One region of the Paenibacillus sp. 01T424 genome, then DNA from elsewhere that is predicted to be linked to it. Evidence: riboswitches for the same ligand, from Rfam matches in the RefSeq annotation. Region 1 holds a riboswitch; the other holds the start of a gene.

Evidence for each region. Region 1 has a riboswitch for cyclic di-AMP ahead of AC1DPK_RS22960 (ubiquitin-like domain-containing protein). Riboswitches for the same ligand answer to the same signal wherever they lie in the genome.
Region 2: it holds a riboswitch for cyclic di-AMP, as region 1 does, so the genes downstream of both, AC1DPK_RS03860 (hypothetical protein) here and AC1DPK_RS22960 (ubiquitin-like domain-containing protein) in region 1, are expected to answer to the same signal.

What each region holds. Positions count from the first base shown of each region.
Region 1 covers NZ_JBFTPZ010000033.1:9,060-20,409, forward strand. The annotation lists gene AC1DPK_RS22945 (AbrB/MazE/SpoVT family DNA-binding domain-containing protein) at 1-23, opposite strand, end outside; gene AC1DPK_RS22950 (HD domain-containing protein) at 294-1,592, shown strand; gene AC1DPK_RS22955 (TatD family hydrolase) at 1,610-2,383, shown strand; cyclic di-AMP (ydaO/yuaA leader) riboswitch at 2,568-2,748, shown strand; gene AC1DPK_RS22960 (ubiquitin-like domain-containing protein) at 2,997-4,145, shown strand; gene rnmV (ribonuclease M5) at 4,270-4,818, shown strand; gene rsmA (16S rRNA (adenine(1518)-N(6)/adenine(1519)-N(6))-dimethyltransferase RsmA) at 4,823-5,740, shown strand; gene yabG (sporulation peptidase YabG) at 5,817-6,701, shown strand; gene veg (biofilm formation stimulator Veg) at 6,984-7,259, shown strand; gene AC1DPK_RS22985 (small, acid-soluble spore protein, alpha/beta type) at 7,463-7,648, shown strand; gene ispE (4-(cytidine 5'-diphospho)-2-C-methyl-D-erythritol kinase) at 7,786-8,640, shown strand; gene purR (pur operon repressor) at 8,724-9,551, shown strand; gene AC1DPK_RS23000 (RidA family protein) at 9,603-10,001, shown strand; gene spoVG (septation regulator SpoVG) at 10,132-10,413, shown strand; gene glmU (bifunctional UDP-N-acetylglucosamine diphosphorylase/glucosamine-1-phosphate N-acetyltransferase GlmU) at 10,733-11,350, shown strand, end outside.
Region 2 covers NZ_JBFTPZ010000003.1:91,926-103,275, reverse strand. The annotation lists gene metE (5-methyltetrahydropteroyltriglutamate--homocysteine S-methyltransferase) at 1-2,071, shown strand, start outside; gene AC1DPK_RS03860 (hypothetical protein) at 2,145-2,570, opposite strand; cyclic di-AMP (ydaO/yuaA leader) riboswitch at 2,574-2,735, opposite strand; gene AC1DPK_RS03855 (hypothetical protein) at 2,782-3,210, opposite strand; cyclic di-AMP (ydaO/yuaA leader) riboswitch at 3,650-3,848, shown strand; cyclic di-AMP (ydaO/yuaA leader) riboswitch at 3,940-4,110, shown strand; gene AC1DPK_RS03850 (NAD-binding protein) at 4,229-4,627, shown strand; gene kdpF (K(+)-transporting ATPase subunit F) at 4,751-4,828, shown strand; gene kdpA (potassium-transporting ATPase subunit KdpA) at 4,847-6,526, shown strand; gene kdpB (potassium-transporting ATPase subunit KdpB) at 6,545-8,578, shown strand; gene kdpC (potassium-transporting ATPase subunit KdpC) at 8,610-9,218, shown strand; gene AC1DPK_RS03825 (histidine kinase) at 9,223-11,350, shown strand, end outside.

The sequences.
Region 1 (11,350 bases):
ACAATACCAGTAGATTTCATCATAATCTATTATTGCCCCTCTCAAAATACGTTTCGTCATCGTTCGACATAGTTTTTGCTTTTATGATTACTATAATACCAACGATTACCATAATAGTCAACCAGGAATATTCCCCGGATAGCTGAATTCACAAGTATTTGACTAGTTAGTACGGTCATATTACTCTGTAATAGAATACAACAGCTTCGACAATTTGGAAACTAATTTCCGACACTATTCGACATGAAAATCATTTTTTGTGTCGAAAATATGAACAAAGGAGATGAGAGACGATGAAAAAACAGCTGACCGAAGAGAAAGTTTTTAAGGATCCTGTTCATCATTATATATATGTACAAGACCAAACGATTTGGGATTTGATCAATACAAAAGAGTTTCAAAGACTGCGCCGGATACGACAGCTAGGAACCTCCTATTTGACCTTCCATGGAGCAGAGCACAGCCGGTTTTCACATTCACTTGGCGTATATGAAATTACTCGAAAAATTATTTCTCAGTTTGAACGAAACAGCTATCCTGACTGGCCAGTCGAAGAAAAGCTAGTCTCGCTTTGTGCTGCTTTATTGCATGATGTTGGTCATGGTCCGTTCTCGCACTCCTTGGAAGAAGTATTCGACACGGATCACGAAGAGTGGACATGTAACATCATTTTGGGAGATACAGAAATCAATCGCGTGCTAAGTGCTGTATCGGAGCAGTTTCCTGCTCAGGTCGCTGCAGTCATACAAAAAAAATATCCAAATCCGATTGTTGTTAGTTTGATTTCAAGCCAAATGGATGCTGATCGGATGGATTATTTGCTCCGAGACGCGTATTTTACAGGTGTTAACTATGGAACATTTGATTTAGAGCGCATTTTGCGCGTATTGCGTCCTTATAAAGGGCAAATTGTAGTTAAAGAGAGCGGTATGCACGCAGTTGAACATTATTTGATGTCTCGTTATCAAATGTATTGGCAAATTTACTTCCATCCGGTTACAAGAAGCTCGGAAATTATTCTACGTCAAATATTTCGTAGAGCACAGGAGCTTTACGTGGGTGGCTACTCTTTTCAGTGGATGCCTAAGCAGCTGAAATGCTTGCTTCAGAACACGATGACGGTACACGACTATCTAAAGCTGGATGAAGCGCTCGTTCAGACCGCTTTCGCAGAGTGGGCGGAGGAGCATGATCCTATTTTAAGCGATCTATGTGAACGATTTCTGAACAGGCTTTTATATAAGTACATTACGCTTGAAAACCCGGATGAAGAGCTGCTAAATGAGATTAGCGAATGTTTCTCTTCTATAGGAATGAATCCGGATTATCATATGGAAATCGATTTTCCATTTGACCTGCCGTATGACGTATATCGACCAGATAAAAAAGAAGGAGAAAAGAAAGAAAAAGCGCCGATTTTGTTGTTAGATGGTTTGGAAGATATAAGCGAAATATCCTCTAAATCCGACATTATTCGTTCTATTACTGGCCTGCATCAAGGACAATATCATCTTTATTATCCAGAAGAGCCGCTCAAAAAAAATATTCATCGATTGCCGGATTCACTTCGTAAGCTTTTCAAACTCGATTGAAGGAGCATAACATCAACATGACATTACTTTTTGATACACATACCCATTTAGATTCGGAAAAATTTGATGAGGATCGCGACGAGGTCATCCAGCGTGCGAAGGATGCAGGCGTTCATATGCTTGTCAATATTGGTTTTAACCGTGAAACGATCCCTACAACGATGGCGCTAGCAGAGAAATATGATTTTATATACGCAGCAGTTGGTTGGCATCCAGTTGACAGTATAGATATGCTTCCAGGGGATTTGGAATGGATTGAACGTCTATGCTCGCATGAGAAGGTTGTTGCCATTGGTGAAATTGGACTCGATTATCACTGGGATACTTCTCCAAAAGAGGTACAACAAAGGGTTTTTCGTGAGCAAATTCGTCTTGCTCGTAAGGTGCGCAAGCCAATTGTTATTCATAATCGGGATGCTCATGAGGACATTATTCGTATTCTTCAGGAAGAGAATGCAGCAGAGGTTGGCGGTGTCATGCATTGCTTCTCCGGCAGCTGGGAAACGGCTAAACAATGTCTTGATATGAACTTCTATATATCATTTGGAGGACCCGTTACTTTCAAAAATGCAAGGGTGCCAAAAGAGGTGCTTAAGCAGGTTCCGATCGACCGAATTTTGATCGAAACGGATGCTCCATATTTAACTCCTCACCCGTTCAGAGGGAAGCGAAATGAGTCCTCTTACGTCTCTTTAGTTGCAGAGACAGCAGCCGAATTATTGGGCAAAACGGTAGAAGAAATAGGCGTAATTACGACTGAAAACGGTCGAAGATGTTTTGGTATTGTCTAAAAACGAGAGGAATAATGAGAAATAGAGACCTTTATCGCGTAAAAACTAATTTTTATAGCGATAATCGCTTATTTTTTCCTGCTTTATCCTGCTTTTTCGCTTAAATCGTCTTTTATCGTATCTTTACAATTGACCTCGTATGAAGGTATGATTCATCTCAGAGCAATAAAATTTTGTATTGGATTTCCAGTTTACGCTTAATCTCCATTCGGAGAGCGGGGGAACCATGTACGGTTTTTAATTCCGTATTTTGAATTCTTCAGGGGTGAATTTCGAAGCCATTGCCATGAGCATTGTGTAACGAATAGGGCGACTCTCTTGTCCGAATCCGTCAGCTAACCTCGCAAGCGTTATAGAGAGTGATCAACCTCGTGCATCCATTTTTCTGTATCCCAGTGAATCATTTAACCGGGAAGCCACGAAACAGATCCTCTGTCGACGGCTTCTTTTTATTTTCGAATAATCGGGAATTTGTCGACATAGGGATAAAAGATGGGGGTGGGAGGATCGATAGCAGTACTGGATTGCGTGCTCGCACGCCAATATACTATAGTCGCGTCAGTTGTATCATGCGTAACACTTGGCGGCGGGGCTATGAAGGAGGACCGATGAAGTGGGAATACTCCAGGTTAAGGACACCCATGGGAAACGATCATCCAGCATGTCTTTCGCATTGCGATGGAAGCGTGAAAACTTGCGTTTGATTCTTTTGAGTGCTACTATCTCAATCGCTATGACTTTCATGTTTTTGGTGTTGTTGTACGGAACGGCTGTCAAAAGCGTCTCCGTAGTAGTGAACGGACAAGAAACCATTGTGGAAACGAAGCAATGGGTCCTGCAACGCCTACTGGATGAACAAGCTATCGCAATTGGACCACATGATGAGGTGTCCATACCGCTTAATGCGGCAATAAAGGACGGAGATCGTATAGAGGTGACTCATGCGATACCGGTAATTGTGAAGGCTGATGGCAAGACCTCTACTGTATATACGACAGAGAGAACAGTGCAGGCAGCGATCGAGGAATTACATATTCCAGTTCGTGGTCAAGATAAAGTAATACCTCCGCTTCATACCGTTTTGGACAACGAATTGACTGTAACCGTCGTTCGCGTAGATAAGAAGGTAGCTGAGACAGAGCGTGCAATGCCATTCTCTATTGTGAAGAAGAACGATCCAACGCTGGAAGCGGGCAAGCAGAAGCTTGTTCAACCCGGCAAGGAAGGTCTGATCGTAGAGAGTATCGAGAAGCAGTACGAGGACGGTATTCTTATATCGAAGAAGATGGTCAGCAAAGTGGTTGAAACCGCTGCGGTTAATCAGGTTGTCGCCATCGGAACGAAGAAGGAAGAGCCTAAAGTATCTGTGCTCTCGAACAAGAGCCCGAGCTTTACTTCGCTTACGAAGAGCGGTGTAACGTTTAAGGCGAGAAAAGTACTTAAAAATGTCACGTTGACTGCTTATTCTGCAGACCTCTCTTCAACAGGAAAAGATGAAAGCCATCCGGAATACGGGATTACATCATCAGGCACTCGTGTGCAAGAGGGTCGGACGATAGCTGTTGATCCGAAGGTTATTCCCATCGGTTGGTGGGTTTATATTGAAGGAATCGGTTTCCGCCGCGCTGAGGATAAAGGAAGTGCGGTTAAAGGCAACAAAATCGACGTATACTTTGATAGTACAAAGATTGCGAACAAATTCGGCAGGAAAAAAGGCATCACTGTATATGTGCTGGGGCCGAATAAACCAACTGCAAGCTAATTGAGCGGTTACCATCATCTTATCGCAATAATCAATTAAATATGCCATCATAAGGAGAGGCACTGCCTCTTCTTTTTGCATGTCTAAGGGTCTAATACAGTTTATGTAGAAGGGGATGATCTTGGTGATCAAAGAGATCATTGTCGTTGAAGGCAAAGATGATACCGTTGCAATAAAAAGGGCGGTAGATGCAGATACCATAGAGACGAATGGTTCTGCTATCGGTGAGGATGTATTGAAGAGGATTGCGCTGGCCAATGAGCGTCGCGGCGTTATTATATTCACAGACCCTGATCATGCAGGAGAACGCATTCGCAAGATTGTTGCGCGTCATGCGCCAGGATGCAAGCATGCTTTTTTGCCGCAGGAGAAGGCTTTGTACAAAGGGGACATCGGCATCGAAAATGCGAGCCCCGAGGCTATTCGTGCGGCGCTCTCTGAGCTCCGAACAGAATCGGCAGATGAAGCGGGAGAAATTAGCTGGGAAGACTTAATGGATGCAGGTCTGATTGTACATCCTGATGCGTCTAATCGTCGCTTGGTTATAGGCAAGCTGCTCGGAATTGGTTATGCGAATGGCAAGCAGTTCTATAAGCGCTGTACAAGCTTTCGGATTTCCAAAACAGAGTTTACGGAAGCTTTCCGTCAAATGGAAAAGGAACTGGAGGGATAGCTGAATGAGTCAAGAGCATAGTGAGCTTAGCAAGGAAGCAGTAAAGCCATCCGCGATAGAGGTGGCTACGCCCAAACGCACCAAAGAAATCATTGCGAAATACGGTTTTTCCTTCAAAAAGAGTTTGGGACAAAACTTTCTGATCGATCAAAATATATTAAATAACATCGTAGCGGCAGCTGAGCTTGATGAAACGAAGGGCGCGCTTGAAATCGGCCCTGGTATTGGCGCGCTCACACAGCGGCTTGCCAAAGCGGCTGGTAAGGTGACGGCTGTCGAAATCGACAATAGGCTCATTCCGATTTTGAAGGATGTGCTGGAGGGCGAGGAGCATACAACCGTCATTCATGGCGATGTGCTTAAGCTTGATTTGAAGAAGCTGTTCGAAGAGCAGTTTGCGGACGTAACAGGTGTAAGTGTTGTTGCCAACTTGCCTTATTATGTGACAACGCCAATTCTTATGAAGCTGCTTGAAGAGAAGCTGCCGCTTGAGCATATTGTCGTCATGATTCAGAAGGAAGTCGCGGAGCGGATGGCAGCGAAGCCAGGCGGCAAGGAATATGGCAGCCTCAGTGTAGCCGTTCAATATTACTGCGTGCCTAAGGTTGTCTGCATGGTGCCTCATACGGTGTTTATACCGCAGCCAAATGTAGATTCAGCCGTTATTAAGCTGTCATTGCGTGACAAGCCAGCTGTTGATGTACCCGATGAGGATCATTTCTTTAAAGTGGTGCAAGCCAGCTTTGCACAGCGACGGAAGACACTGGCGAATAATCTAACGGCATTCGTGGGCAAGGAGCGCCGCGAAGCATTAACGGAAATGCTTTTAAGCAACGATATTGACCCTATAAGACGCGGTGAGACGTTGTCGCTCGAGGAATTTGCGCGGATTAGCCGCAGCATGCTGGAGGCCGGCTGGTAGAGCTAGGCCGTTTCATCATAAAATACTCACCATTCGCACGTTCTGCCCATAGGATAGACGAAGAGGTGATTTACCCATGAAGCAAGGGGACCTGGTCGTCCGCAAATCGTATGGCGGTGACGTGCTGTTCAAGGTTGAGGCTATTCGTACACATACTGCCGTTCTGAAAGGCACGGATTACCGATTGCTTGCGGATGCTCCGATTCCTGATTTGTCGGTCATACGCGATCCAGAAACGACAAGTGCGGTGCAAGAAGTTCGAATTAAAGTGAATGATTCATTAAGACGCATGCATTCTGAACGGGAACGTCAAGCGGTTGAGAATGAGGAGCATATTCGGCATGCGCTGCAGCAGACTCAACCATTCTTTGAAGTGCCAGGAAAGGTACTTCACCTTGATGGTGATAGTAATTATTTGAAGAAGAGCATGCAGCTGTACAATACGATGCAAGTTCCTTCCCACGGTCTCCATGTGCATGAGTCTCAGATGGCTGATGTGCTTTACCGTCTGCTGCCCCAAATTCAACCGGATATTGTCGTAATAACAGGTCATGATGGCGTACTGAAAAGCCGTTTGCCCATGGATCTGTACAGTTTAAGCAGCTATAAAAACTCACAACATTTCGTTAATGCCGTACGCGTCGCTAGAGAATATGAGAGAAGCCGTGACGGGTTGATCGTTATTGCAGGTGCTTGCCAATCCCATTTTGAAGCTTTGCTGCAAGTGGGCTCAAACTTTGCAAGCTCGCCAGGACGAATATTGATTCATGCGCTCGATCCTGTTTATATAGCGATTAAAGCAAGCTATACATCCATAAAAGACACGATTAACTTAGCAGATGTCATTCATGGTACGATAAGCGGAATTGACGGCGTGGGCGGTATTGAGACAATGGGCAGCTTCCGTGTAGGTCTGCCAAAGCCAAAAATTACGTCACCGAACTCTGTATTAAAGCAGTAACAGATAACGATATGTTCTGAAGGGATGAATAGAGACTATTTTCAGGCTGAAAATAGTCTAATCAAACATGTCCTTTTCGCCACAATTTTGTATCAAATGTTACGTTTAAATTGAATCAACTTCTTAATATGTATATTTTTTGCTTCGTTATGTATGGTTTTTTAAAAAATGGGTGAAATCACCGTTGACAAGTAAATATACCGACTGATATAATATTTTGCTTTGTTTGACAACCCTCCTCCTTTTGGTTATAATGGACAAGGAAAGAGGTGGTAGTGGACAATGGCAAAAAATGCGCTATTGGATATTAAACGCAGCTTGGAAGCTCATGTTGGCTCCAAAATCCGTCTTCGAGCGAACGGTGGACGACGAAAGACCATCGAACGAACCGGTACGTTGGAAGAAACCTACCCTTCTGTTTTCATTGTAAAGCTGGATGAAGAGCAGCATGCCTTTAAGCGTGTCTCTTACAGCTATGCGGACATACTGACTGAGTCGGTGGAAGTGACCGTATGCAATGATGAAGGTCAAGTCCGTATCGCCCATTTGCAACAATAGAATATATATCGCCTAGTGAGGCATGTTAGCGCAGATCGCATCTGCGCTTTTTTTTTTGCGTTCATTCATTTACCTTTGCGAAAAGAAGGCGGCCATTTCCATCTCCGTATGGTCGCTTGTCATTTGAAGCATACTACCTGTGCAATAGTGACAGCCGTATATTTTGATTAGAATGACGTAAATTCGAATATGGAGGTAATGATATGGGTCGCAGAAGACGCGGAGTAATGTCTGAGGAATTGAAATATGAGCTTGCTAAAGATCTTGGTTTTTATGATACGGTGCAGCAAGAGGGCTGGGGAAGCATACGCGCGAAGGACGCCGGAAATATGGTGAAACGCGCAATACAAATCGCTGAACAGGCTGCTGCCAAAACAAATCAACCCTAAGTGATGGCTCCTATTTATACGTGAAAAAGCTAAGCGGATGACTGTCGAAAAACATTCGATTGTCATCTCTTAGCTTTTATTGCGTTGGTTTGATATAATGATGCTTAAGCTTACGAACGAACGGGTGAACTTATCAGATGAAAATTTATGAAAAAGCTCCTGCCAAAATTAATTTATTGCTCGATGTACTCCGCAAGCGTGATGACGGCTACCATGAAGTCGAAATGATTATGACCATGGTTGACCTTGCAGACCGACTTGAAATGGAAGAGCTACCTAGAGATACGATCATTATTTCAAGCCAAGTTGGATACATACCGTTAGATGAGAAGAACTTAGCGTTTCAGGCAGCTAGGCTTATTAAAGACCGTTATGATGTTAAGCAAGGCGTATATATTCATTTAGACAAAAAGATACCAGTCGCTGCGGGACTCGCTGGCGGTAGCAGTGATGCTGCTGCTGCTTTGCGAGGGCTAAACCGTTTGTGGAAGCTGCAGATCCCTGAGGACGAGCTGTGCAAGCTAGGCGCAGAGCTCGGCTCTGACGTTCCGTTCTGTGTAACAGGCGGCACTGCAATCGCAAGGGGACGTGGTGAGAAGCTTGAGCATATCGCCAATCCTCCGCAATGCTGGGTTGTACTTGCCAAGCCGCCAATCAATGTATCGACGGCTGACGTATATGGCAGATTCCGCGCAAATGAGCTTAAAGAGCATCCCTCCATTTCAAATATGGTTGGTGCACTTGAGCGCGGCTCTTTTGCCGATATATGTGAAGGTCTTGGCAACGTACTCGAAAAAGTTACGCTGGATGTGCATCCTGAGGTTATGCAGCTGAAGGAAAGTATGATTCGGCTTGGTGCCGACGGTGTGCTTATGTCTGGCAGTGGACCTACTGTATTCGGCCTTGTGTCGAAGGAAGCCAAGCTTCCTCGTATTTATAATGGGCTCCGCGGTTTCTGCAAAGAAGTATATGTGGTAAGAATGCTCACATAAGGCTGACGTTCTCCTTGATTAAATCCGTATAAAAATGTTATATTTACATTATAATATTCGGATTTAGGTGGGGGGAGATGTGTTTGAAAAAGTTGAAACGGAGCTCGCGGTTGGTAGAGATGACCCAATACCTGTTAAGTCGACCCCACACGTTAATTTCACTGACAGCATTTGCTGATCGATATCAATCGGCAAAGTCTTCAATTAGTGAGGACCTGGCGATCATAAAAGAAGTGTTTGAGGAAGAAGGTATCGGCGAGCTTCATACACTTGCAGGAGCAGCAGGCGGAGTAAGATATACGCCTAAGATGCAAGAAACGACGGCTCTTACCATTATGACAAGCATATGCCGCCAGTTAGAGCAGCCTGAAAGGGTCCTTCCCGGCGGTTATTTGTATATAACGGATATGTTAGGCCAACCAGAGCTTCTCGCGGATGTCGGCAGGATGTTTGCAACTGCGTTCGCAGACCGGAAGATTGACGTCATTATGACCGTTGAGACAAAAGGAATACCTCTAGCTTACGCAACAGCTGCGTGCTTGAATATTCCGGTTGTTATTGTACGGCGTGACAATAAGGTAACGGAAGGCTCTGCAGTGAGTATCAACTATGTATCAGGATCAACCAAGCGGATTCAGACGATGTCACTCGCACGCAGAGCGCTTAAGGAGCAATCCCGCGTTCTTATTATTGATGACTTTATGAAGGCAGGCGGAACGATCCAAGGCATGATGGATTTGCTGTTTGAATTTAAAGCTATCGTCGCAGGCGTTGGCGTATTTGTTGAGTCAGGCGAGGTAGAACTCGAGGAACGGCTTCTTGAGGACTATGTTTCACTAGCTAAACTGACGGCTGTTGATATGAAGACAAAACAAACGACGGTAATTCCAGGCAACTATTTTAAAGAATAGATACGTGTAAATGAGAGCTTATTACATCTTGTTAGGAAGGCTGGGACCATCATGACAACAAAGCAACAAATGCAAGTGATTGCAACGGACAAAGCTCCTGCAGCGATCGGACCTTATTCGCAAGCGATTAAGCTCGGAGGATTATTGTTCACTTCAGGACAAATTCCACTCGATGCGGCTGGGCAGCTTGTTGATGGCGGCATTGAGGAACAAACGCATCAGGTGTTTAGAAATTTGGAGGCCGTGCTTGCTGCTGCAGGTGCCAGTTTTCAGGATGTCGTAAAAGCGACCGTATTTATGAAAGATATGAATCAATTTGCAACGGTAAATGGCATTTACTCCTCTTACTTCGGAGAGCATAAACCGGCTCGTTCGGCCGTGGAGGTCGCAAGGCTGCCAAAGGATGTTCTTGTCGAAATAGAGGTCATTGCATCGACAATTGTCGAATGAAAACGAAAAAGATTCAAAATAAAAAAAATATTTTAAATTGAGTATGAATTTACCAAAAATGTAGAAGGAATTGGCACAAAAACGTGGAAGTATACACCAAGTCTCTGATAGACAAAGGTGGTGAACACAAGTGCAAATTACTGATGTCAGACTCCGCCGTGTAAATTCCGAAGGGCGTATGAAGGCAATCGCATCCATTACTATTGATAATGAATTCGTTGTTCACGATATTCGTGTCATCGATGGAAACAATGGTATGTTCGTTGCAATGCCAAGCAAACGTACTCCGGATGGAGAATTTCGGGATATCGCTCATCCGATCTCTTCAACCACCCGGGAGAAAATCCAGGCTGCTGTTCTCGCTGAATACGAGCGCGCAGCAGAAGAAGTTGCGATTGAAGAAGGAGCTTAAGGCACTGCATTTTATGTTTTTGGGGTTGATTGGAGAAGAGAGCCATGGCTCTCTTCTCTTTTTTTTGCGAGAGGTGATTGCTGAGCATGTGATTACGTGCGACTTATCTTTTTACTATGAAACGAATAGGTTGTAGTGTAGAATGACAGGCAGCGATTCCATACACTTGGAAATCGAGCAACATATTCGTATAATGGAATAGGATGTACGACTTGAATCATTGCAGCTTTCAGCGTTTGCTGATGAAGATAGCACTTTTTTTACACTTATAAAGCTATACTAAAATAATCATTTATTGCAGGTCTAGGGGGTCTTTCATTTGAAGGTTATGGCGATTGTGCTTGCTGCAGGACAGGGTAAGCGTATGAAATCGAAGTTATATAAGGTGCTGCATCCGGTGTGCGGCAAGCCGATGGTAGGCCATGTGCTTGATGTTGTGAAGGAAGCGGCTGCGGAGCGCGCGGTCGTTATTGTAGGCCACGGAGCTGAAAAGGTTAAATCGTATTTAGGCGATGGCGCTGAATACGTCTTACAGGAGCAGCAGCTCGGTACCGGTCATGCGGTGCTGCAAGCGGAAGCTCTTCTCGGCGGCGAGAAAGGTACGACGATTGTGATTTGCGGTGATACTCCGCTTGTGCAAGCATCGACAATTGAAGCCATGCTTGAGCTGCATCATTCGAGCGGAGCTGCTGCAACGGTGCTAACAGCCGCTTTTGACGATCCTACAGGCTATGGCCGCGTTATTCGTGGCGAAGATGGCACTGTACAGCGGATTGTTGAACAAAAGGACTGCTCAGCTGAAGAAGCGGCAGTTAAAGAAATTAATACAGGCACATATTGCTTCGACAATGAGAAGCTGTTCGCTGCGCTTGCTAAGGTAACGAGTAATAACGCACAAGGCGAGTATTATTTGACGGATGTTATCGGAATATTCCGT
Region 2 (11,350 bases), on a different contig from region 1:
CCTTGTGCCAGATCGTTTTTCCTATGATGGAGGTCCTGTTCCCGTACAGACCTACTACGCAATGGCGAGAGGGACACAGGAAGCACAAGCCTGCGAGATGACCAAATGGTTTAATACCAACTATCACTATATCGTGCCAGAACTTGCGGGTGCTGCGCCGGTACTGACGGAAAACCGTCCGCTAATTGCGTACCGCGAAGCCAAAGAAAAGCTTGGCATTGAAGGTAAACCTGTCATTATCGGTCTATACACCTTCCTCAAGCTGTCGAAGGGCTACGATGCCAAGCAGCTTCCGCAGCTCATTGAGCAGTTTATACCGCTTTATGCTCAGCTGCTTAAGGAGCTTGAGCAAGAAGGCGTACAATGGGTGCAAATCGATGAGCCCATCCTTGTTACCTCTATCTCTGAGGAAGAGATGCAATGGGTTGAATCGATTTATGCAAGGCTGAACCAAGCAGCGCCAGCGCTTAACATAATGCTTCAAACGTATTTTGAGGCGGTTGAGCATTATGAAGCTGTAGTTGCTCTCCCGGTACAAGCGATCGGTTTGGATTTCGTTCATGGTTTGGAGCAAAACTTGAAGTCGCTGGAGCAATTTGGTTATCCGAAGGATAAGCTCGCTGGTATCGGACTTGTAGACGGACGCAACATTTGGCGCTCAGACTATAAGCAAAAGCTCGAATTGCTGCAAAAGCTTTCCGCATACATTCCAGCTGAGCGCACGATCATTCAATCGTCATGCAGCCTGCTGCATGTGCCGGTAACGGCAAAAAACGAAACCAATCTGCCAGTAGAGCTGCGTGAGGCGCTTGCATTCGCGGAAGAAAAGCTGGATGAAATTGTGTGGCTAAGTGAAACAGCGACTGTAAATGAGGCGGACATCTCAGAACTGCGCAAGCTTGAGCTTAAGCTTAACGGCGAGCGGATTCATCATTTATCCATTTCTCCTGCCCGCAATCGCCAAGCTGCTGATGCAGCAGCGATAGCGGCGCATCCTTCAACGAGGCAGAAGCCATTTGCGGAGAGACAAAAGCTGCAGCAGCAAAAGTGGAATTTGCCGTTCCTTCCAACAACAACAATCGGCAGCTTCCCGCAAACGCTGGATGTACGCCAAGCAAGGCAAAAATGGAGAAAAAACGAGCTCAGCTCGCAGGACTACGCTTCCTTTATCAACGATAAAATTAAAAATTGGATTGAAATCCAAGAAGAGCTTAACATAGACGTCCTCGTTCATGGTGAATTTGAGCGTACGGACATGGTCGAATTTTTCGGAGAGAAGCTGGATGGGTTCGCATTTACAAAAGCCGGCTGGGTTCAATCGTATGGTTCCCGCTGCGTAAAGCCGCCGGCCATTTATGGCGATGTTGTATTTACTGAGCCAATGACAGTAACCGAAAGCGTGTATGCGCAGTCGCTGACAAGCCGTCCGGTAAAAGGGATGCTGACGGGGCCGATTACGATTTTAAACTGGTCATTTGTTCGCAACGATATCACACGCGAGCAGGTCGCATACCAAATTGCGCTTGCACTCTCAGAGGAAGTAAAGGCGCTTGAGAGCGCAGGTATAGAGATGATCCAGGTTGATGAGCCAGCTTTGCGAGAAGGCTTGCCGCTTAAACGCAGTGATTGGGATGCCTATTTAAAATGGGGCGTGCATGCGTTCCGTCTATCGACTTCAGCTGTGCGTGACACAACACAAATTCATACACATATGTGTTATTGTGAGTTCCATGATATTATCGATTCCATTCTTGCGCTGGATGCGGATGTCATCTCCATTGAAACCTCGCGCAGCCATGGCGAGCTGATTCATAGCTTTGAGGAGAACACCTATGACCAAGGCATCGGCTTAGGCGTTTACGATATTCACAGCCCGCGTGTACCTTCAGTGGAAGAAATGGTCAGCATGATCGAGCGCGCCATTAAAGTGCTAGATCCTGCGCTCTTCTGGATTAATCCGGACTGCGGCTTGAAAACACGCGGAATGGAAGAAACGGTTGCTTCACTACGCAACATGATGCTGGCTACTTACCAAGTCAGAGAGCAGCGTGCTGCATTAGCGAAGGTTTAATCCCTAAATACAATAAGACAGTCCAGAACTAGGTTATCTGTTCTGGACTGCCTTTTTTTTCTTATGAACGAAATTAATCCAAAGAGATGTAGGAGACGGAACGTTGACGCAAAACAGACTCTTCATGGTCGTTGCTGTACGGGGCTGCATCGGCGGATTGTGCTAGGACATGCTTGACGGCGGAGACGAATAAGTCGAGAACGCGCCCATCCTGATCCGTTTTGTCATAGTGATACTGGTTAAGAGGTGGTAGAGGAATGCTGCCGATAAAAGACTGAAGCAGGTCGCTCCATCGTTCTAAGTCAATGAGCTCTTCTGTGTCGCTGGCAAATAGTTCACTCCAGCCGAAGCCTTGATTGCTTGTTAAACGAAGACATACGCGATGGCCTGCAGAATCGACGGCAAGAGCAGGAATGACGAATAGCTCGATTCGTGTGACAGATAAATAAGGGGTCTGTTCCGTAAAAAGATGCAGATTTCGTGCACAATTTGTCAACATATACATCTCTCCTTTATTCGCTTACGAGGTTAGCTGTCGGATTCGGGCTAGAGAGAAAGCCCTACCAGGGTTACAAATCCCTGGATTCACCCCTTGCGAATCGATCTCGATCGATCGCGATGGTTCCCCCGCTTTTTCATTCGAAAAATTCAGCGTAAATAGTTTACTCTTAATTATACCCTTCATTAACGCATCTGTAAATCAGAAGTGCTTAAAATAACGATACATAAGAGATAGCTTGTTTAAATAAAGTATGCTCTTCACGGTCATATTCACAGTTTGGAAAAGTGTAATGATTGGATTCTATATGCAAAGCAGCGGCTGCAAACAAATGAAATATACGCTCGTCCTTCATCATTGGATCTGTTTGAAAAACAAAAGGAGACGCAAGAGGAAGTGTGCCGATGAACCTTAGCAGCATACTGCTCCATCTGATCCAGTCGCAAGGCTTCTCGGATTTTTTAATAAACAGCTCACTCCAGCCATGACCATTAGCAGTGGAGAGCCTCAGGCAAACACGGTAACCATTCGATTCAAGCAAGCAAGCCGGCAGCACAAACATTTGAATTCGTTTAATTTCAAACAAGGCAGCAGGATGATTTTCCAAGCTTGGCAAAGGTACTTCAACTGGTGTAGACATCAATGAGATCTCTCCTCGATTTGAATAATTCACCGATAATACTCAGCCATATTGGCTTGCCGTCTATGGTAAACCCGAAATGCAATATTGTAAAACTGTGGTATATCGTGAAAAGGCAGCCATATGCCATATTAAAAGAAATCCATTCGTTATGGCAGTAAAAAGATATTTATTCTTCGAAATACTCGTTTATTCTCTTCCATTCTCGATTATAGAGAAATCTGATTATTCACGCATAAAATCGTTGGAAAGGGATTGAACACTATTTTTGAAAACAAGAGTAAAACTGAGAAATAGTGAGATATCGAGAGATCGAAATGAATGTAAGCGTTGCGAATCGCTCTGCAAGGCTGAAACTGGCTAAATTAGGTAGCAGACTGCCTTTACAGTATTTATAGCGAGGAGTAATATTCGATACAGGATTTATAAATAAGTTTCGATTTACTGATCGCTGAGTTTCCGTGAAAGCGGAAGCGGGGGAACCAATAATGACGCGATGCGCCTGTTCGATGTGAGAGTCGAACAAACGCAGAGCAGGGGTGAATCTTTGACAGGTGCCATGGATACCGGTCAAAGTAGGGCGACTCTCACCGCCCGAATCCGACAGCTAACCTCGTAAGCGTGGACCGAGAGAGGAATGATGAAGCTTGTGATCGATTAACTTCGACCGCAGAGTGTCATAGACCTCTGTGGTTTTTTGTGCCCAAAAAAGCTTAATTTGCTACAAAATGTAAGAAAACGCTGAGTCCTGCAGCAGCAGGAACGGGGGAACCAACGAACGATTCGTGTGTAATCACGACTTCGCTTCATGGGGTGAATCGCTTGAAAATGATCAAGCGTAGGGCAACTCTCAAGGCCCGAATCCGACAGCTAACCTCGTAAGTGTACTCGAGAGAGGCAACAGCCATCGTGCTTCCCGCGGCTTATTCTGCTGCGGGCAAAGAAGCCGCGGGAAAAGTTCCTCTTATCCCAAGGCTTCTTTTTTGTTGCCTTTTTTACCATATGGAGGAGAATTCGGTTGCAGGAAGAGCATATTATTGTTGCTGGTTTAAACGAGGCTGGCCAATCATTTATACGAACTTTGCAGTTTCATCAATTAAAATTTATCGTTTTGACAAATAGTAAACAGGAAGAAAAACAGCTTCGCAAGCAGGGCATCAGCAATGTTTTGTACATCAATACGAATGATCGTCAAAGCTGGAATGTTCCTTCGATGAACATTAGCGAGGTATTTATATTCGAGAGCAGCTTGGCGCTTAGCTGCCGCTTTGTACAGTGCTGTAGAGCTTGGACCTCAAAGTCCATTTACGTCATCACACAGCAGTGGAATCCAAGGGCTATTTACAAGGGGCTTGGAGCGGATCATATCGTATTCTCTCATACCGGTGAAGTCGGTTTTCTATTAAGCAACAAATAATGCAGGAGGGGTTTACATGCAGGATTTTTATATGTTCGGGGCGTTGTTAGCTAGCTTCGGTTTATTTTACGGATTTTTAACTTGGTGCTCCAGTGTTATTGAGAAAACAGGGGGCGAAGGCTAATGACTGTCATAGCGATAGCGGCTGTATTTGTTTTCGTTTATCTGATTTATGCTTTAATTCATCCGGAGAAGTTTTAATAGAGGGGGATTTACAAGATGGATATTTTACAATTGCTTATCGTCATTGCCGTTCTTGTATTGTTAGTTAAGCCGCTTGGTACTTACGTCTATCATGTGTTCTCAAATGAACACAATCGGTTAGACAAAGTATTCGGAGGGACGGAGCGATTTATATTTAAGCTTATTGGTCTCAAAAAAAGAGAGGGCATGAGTTGGAAGATATACGCACTCAGCTTTGTTGCAACCAATTTAATTTTAGTTGCTTTCAGCTATTTGATATTGCGGTTCCAAAATGCACTGCCGTTTAATCCAAATGGCATGGCAGCCATGGAGCCTACACTGACTTTCAATACAGTCATCAGCTTTATTACCAATACGAATCTTCAGCATTACAGCGGGGAAAGTGCCTTATCTTATTTCTCCCAAATGGCGGTCATCATGATGATGATGTTCACGTCAGCGGCGACGGGCTTCTCGGTTGCCATCGCGTTTGTTCGTGGGATTACGAGTAAAGGAACGACGATCGGCAACTTTTTCGAGGATTTTGTAAAAGCACACACAAGAATTTTTCTTCCGATTTCCTTTATTATCACGCTAGTGCTTGTCGCTCTTCAGGTGCCGCAAACACTTGATCCAACATTTACAATTAAAACGCTTGAGGGAGCCATGCAGCAAATTGCAATCGGTCCTGTAGCTTCGCTTGAATCCATCAAACATTTGGGCACAAACGGCGGCGGTTTTTTTGGAGTGAACTCGGCTCATCCATTTGAAAACCCAAATCCATTAACGAATGTGATTCAAATCTTGTCGATGTGGGCGCTGCCGGCTTCACTGCCTTATGCATTTGGGCTTTTTGCTAAAAACAAAAAGCAGGGCTGGGTTGTATTCTCCGCCATGATGTGTCTGTTTCTTGTGTTTCTAAGCCTTGCTTACACATCGGAGAAAACAGGCAATCCTGCAATGAGCGCACTAGGAATCGACGCGACTCAAGGAAGCATGGAAGGCAAGGAAGTAAGGTTCGGTATCGCGCAATCGGCACTGTTCACAACGGTAACAGCTGCTGCGACAACGGGTACCGTCAACAATATGCATGACACGCTTACACCGCTTGGCGGCTTGGTTCCGCTTGCTGAAATGATGCTTAATGTCGTCTTTGGAGGCAAGGGAGTAGGGCTTATCAATATGCTCATGTACGCCATACTAGCTGTGTTTATATGCGGGCTGATGGTCGGCCGAACGCCAGAGTTTCTGGGACGAAAAGTAGAGCCGCGAGAAATGAAACTGATAGCGATAGCGATTCTAGTTCATCCCTTCATTATATTAGTGCCCACAGCCATCGCTTTTATGACGGATTTGGGTCACGGGGCGATAACGAATCCAGGGTTTCACGGCATTAGCCAGGTGCTTTACGAATATACGTCATCGGCTGCGAATAATGGCTCCGGCTTTGAGGGATTAGGCGATAATACGCCTTTCTGGAATATTAGCACTGGACTTGTCATGCTGACCGGCCGCTATATTTCGGTGATTGCGATGCTTGCGGTTGCAGGATCTCTTGTTCGCAAGCAGCCTGTTCCAGAAACAATCGGGACGTTCCGTACAGATAATGGACTTTTCACTATATTACTAATTGGTACTGTTCTTTTAATTGGTGCATTAACCTTCTTGCCGGTCATCGTGCTTGGGCCGGTTGCAGAATATTTGACACTCCGCTAACGGATGAGGTGAACGATAATGAATAAAAATAAGAAGAATAATTTGCTGTCGGGAGACGCGGTTAAACATGCCGTTGTCGATAGCTTTGTGAAATTAAATCCAGTTACGATGATGAAAAATCCCGTTATGTTTGTTGTCGAGGTAGGGACGGTTATCGTTCTGCTGATGACTATTTTTCCAAATTACTTTAATTCTCAAGAACGCATAGGCTTTAATATTACCGTGTTTTTCATCCTGCTTTTCACGCTGCTGTTCGCAAACTTTGCTGAAGCCATTGCAGAGGGCAGAGGCAAGGCACAGGCCAATTCGCTCAAAAAATCTAAGCAGGAAATGAGCGCCAATAAGCTCGTCGGCAGCTCTATTGTAGTCGTATCATCAACGGAGCTCCGCAAAGGCGATATTTTCATCGTCTCCCAAGGTGAGATGATTCCTGGTGATGGCGAGGTCATTGAAGGGCTGGCTTCCGTAGATGAATCAGCGATTACAGGTGAATCGGCGCCAGTTATTAAAGAAGCTGGAGGAGATTTCAGCTCGGTTACAGGCGGTACAAGGGTTGTGAGTGACAAAATTAAAGTGCGCATGACGAGTGACCCCGGGGAGTCATTCATCGATCGGATGATTGCCCTTGTTGAAGGAGCGAAACGTCAGAAGACGCCTAATGAAATTGCGCTCAATACACTTTTGACTAGCTTAACGATTATTTTCTTAATTGTAGTTGTTACGTTGGCACCAATCGCTAACTATTTGGATATCCACTTAGAAATTCCAGTATTAATTGCGCTGCTTGTATGTTTGATTCCGACGACCATCGGCGGACTATTATCAGCAATCGGCATTGCTGGGATGGATAGAGTAACTCAGTTTAATGTACTGGCTATGTCAGGTAAGGCTGTTGAAGCAGCAGGCGACATTAATACGATGATTTTGGATAAAACAGGAACGATCACATTCGGCAACCGGATGGCAAGCGAGCTTGTGCCTGTCGGAGGCAGCAATCTTCAAACTTTATCGGGTTGGGCGGCTATTAGCTCGATTAAGGATGAAACGCCTGAAGGCCGTTCTGTGCTTGAATGGATGAAGAAGCAGGGCTTAAGCTATGATGCTTCACTTGCGGAAGGCGGCGAATTTATTGAATTCAAAGCAGAGACGCGAATGAGCGGTATTGATCTGGCAAACGGCCGCCGAGTTCGGAAGGGCTCTGTCGATGCGGTTCGGAAGTGGGTAGCTTCACAGGGGGGGACCATACCAACCGATTTAGAAAATATTTCGAATACGATTGCTACATTAGGCGGTACACCGCTCGCAGTAGCTGTTGATAACCAAATCTTTGGTGTTATCTATTTGAAGGATACCGTTAAGCCAGGAATGAAGGAAAGATTCGATCAGCTGCGTGAAATGGGCATCAAAACGATTATGTGTACGGGAGACAATCCGCTTACTGCAGCAACCATCGCACATGAAGCGGGAGTCGACGATTTTATTGCGGAGAGCAGGCCGGAAGATAAAATAGCTGTTATACGCCGTGAACAAGCCGAAGGAAAAATGGTTGCGATGACTGGTGACGGTACAAACGATGCTCCTGCACTTGCCCAAGCGGATGTGGGTCTTGCTATGAACAGCGGGACGATTGCTGCTAAAGAAGCTGCCAATATGGTTGATTTGGATTCGGACCCTTCCAAAATTATTGAAGTCATTGCTATCGGCAAGCAGCTGCTTATGACAAGAGGGGCACTGACGACTTTTAGTATCGCTAATGATATCGCCAAATATTTTGCAATCATTCCAGCGATGTTCATGCTTGCCATTCCCGAGATGGGCGTTCTAAATATTATGAATTTAGGCTCTCCATTGTCTGCTATACTGTCGGCGCTTATTTTTAACGCGATTATTATTCCGCTGCTTATCCCGCTTGCCATTAAAGGCGTAGCGTACAAACCGATGAGCGGAGCCAAATTGCTTAGCCGCAACGTATTCATTTATGGTCTGGGCGGTGTCATTGTTCCGTTCGTTGGCATTAAACTCATCGACTTTGCAGTGCATTTATGGATTTAATATAACCATACACGAAAGAAGGCTTACCTATATGAATGAACAAGCGAAAAACGCTTCACGATTCCAGTTGTCATCGTTAATGATACCTTTGCGAATCAGCATCATATTTATGATTATTTGCGGCATTATTTACCCGCTTGCAAGCACGGGAGCAGCTCAGCTGCTGTTCCCTAAGCAAGCGAATGGAAGCCTTATAAAGGATAGCTCTGGCCAAGTCGTTGGTTCAGAGCTGATCGGCCAAAGCTTTGTTGATCCGAAATGGTTTCAAGGACGTGTATCAAGCATTGACTATAATGCTGCCGGTTCTGGATCGAACAATTTTGGACCATCCAATCCAACTCTAATCGAAAGGACCAAAGCTTCCATTGAGGCTTGGAAGGCACAAAATCCAGATGTACCGGTTTCCCAGCTGCCGATCGCTTTAATTACGAACTCAGGCTCTGGTCTTGATCCGCATATTACGCCGCAGTCGGCTGATGTACAGATCGCAAGAATCAGCAAGCTGACCGGCGTATCGCCAGCAGAGCTTGAGCAATTGGTTAAAGCAAATACGGAAGGCCGCGATTTAGGCGTTTTCGGTGACGAACGGGTTAATGTGTTGAAGCTGAATATCGCATTGTCAAAAATGTTGGGGGAATAGCCATATGGCTCCGCTGAAAAAGAAAACGCCAGAGGAGCTGCTACTCTCCATCGCAAAGCTGCATCAAGGACGTCTGAAAATACTCATTGGAGCGGTGAGCGGTTCAGGCAAAACGTATCATATGCTGCGAGAAGGAACAGAGTTGAAGCGAGATGGCATTGATGTTGTCCTTTGCGCGGTTCCTAGGCCGCAGAGTCCGGAGACGCTTGAATTGATTGAACCTTTCGAGCGTGTGCCAAGCATCCATTGGCAGAAGGATGGTGCAGAGCAAAAGGATCTAGATCTGGATGCTTTGGTAGAGAGGGACGCTGAGGTGCTGCTCATAGATGGGCTAGCCCATCGCAATCGAGAAGATGCAAAGTTTCAAACGCGGCTAGAAGATATTATTTTTTTGCTTGGCAAGGGCATAAGCGTTATTACGACAATCAATGTGTATGAGCTCGAGGGTGTAAATCAGGCTGTTCTCAAATGGACGGGAATTCGTCCGAGCTGCACCGTTCCTGCTCATACGCTTGAGCTTGCTGATGAGGTTAGGCTAATTGATGTATCGCCTGAAACGATGCTTAAGCGGTTTGAGGATGGAACGCTTGGCGTAAAGCCAGATCCTGCAATTTCCCTGCGGGGAAATCTTGCAGTGCTGCGAGAGCTGTCGCTGCGGCTCGTCGCAGAGGGAGTCAATGAGTCGCTGGAGAAGCATCGGGAGGAGATGGGGCTCACGGGTCCGTCGGGTGCTTCCGAGCGTATTCTGGTAACTGCACAATATCATTGGAACGGCTCTTTATATGTAAGAAGAGGGCAGCAAATTGCCCGCAGGCTTAATGGAGATGTCGTAGTCGTTTCCTTTAAAGAGCCGCAAAAAAAACTGTCCAAGGAAGAGCAGGCTTTTAAAGCTTCAATAAAGAAGCTTACCGTTAAAGTAGGGGGCACATTTGAGGAGCTGCCGTTGCAAAGCCGCCGTCGTTTGCCGTCCGCTCTAGTAAGGTACGCGGAGGAGCATCAGGTTACTCGTATCGTTATGGGCCATTCCAAGCAGAGCAGATGGCAGCAGCTGAAACAGGGCTCAATTGTTGACAGCGTGCTGCGCAAGCTCAAGCAGATCGATTTATTTCTTATGGCAGACCGCTCAGAGCAAGAAGGCGAGCGGATTTTGCCTGTTAAGCAAAGAAGTGATTCGCGGAAAGCATTGTTTCGAAGGTTCAGCCCAGATGAGCGCGAGCAGCAAATGGAGTCCATGAGAAGAGGCAGCTTCAATCTGTATATCGGGGCGGCTCCTGGCGTCGGGAAAACGTATCGGATGCTTGCTGAAGCGAACATGATGTATCAGAAAGGTATAGATGTCGTTATTGGCATCGTGGAAACACATGGGCGCGAGGATACATTGAAGCAGATTGGAGATCTGCCGATTATCGCTAGGCAAACGATTCAATATCGAGGTACTCAGCTCGAAGAAATGGATGTTGAAGCGATAGTTAGCAGAAATCCCGATGTTGTGCTGGTGGATGAGTTAGCTCATACGAATGTGCCGGGCAGCTTGAGGAAGAAGCGTTATGAGGATGTCATTTATTTGCTGCAGAAGGGAATATCGGTTGTTTCGACGATGAATGTGCAGCATATTGAAAGCTTGAATGACGCCATTGAGCAGGTTACTGGCGTTCGTGTTAGAGAAACGGTACCCGATGCGATCATAAGGCTGGCAGATCAAGTAGAGCTGATCGACGTGACACCGCAAATGCTGCAGCAGCGTATGAGAGATGGGAAAATATATGCCAAAGCCAAAGTGGAACAAGCGCTTGGTGCTTTTTTCACGACGGGCAATTTAATTGCGCTGCGAGAGCTTGCCCTTCGCGAGCTTGCTGATGATGTGGATGAACGGCTTGAAGCATGGGATCGCAATCAGACGCTGCGTGGAACGCTGCGCCGAAGAGAGGTCATCTTTGTCGGCATCGATATTCTCGCGGACGCAGAGCGTCTTATTCGGCGGGGCTTCCGCATCGCGTATCGCCTGAAGGCGCAGTGGCATGTGCATCATGTGCAGGATGGCGCACCTTGGACAGACGAGGCGATCAATAAGCGTGATCTGTTGATGAAGCTGACCGAGAGGCTTGGTGGAGTATTTGAAATGTCCAAAGCGG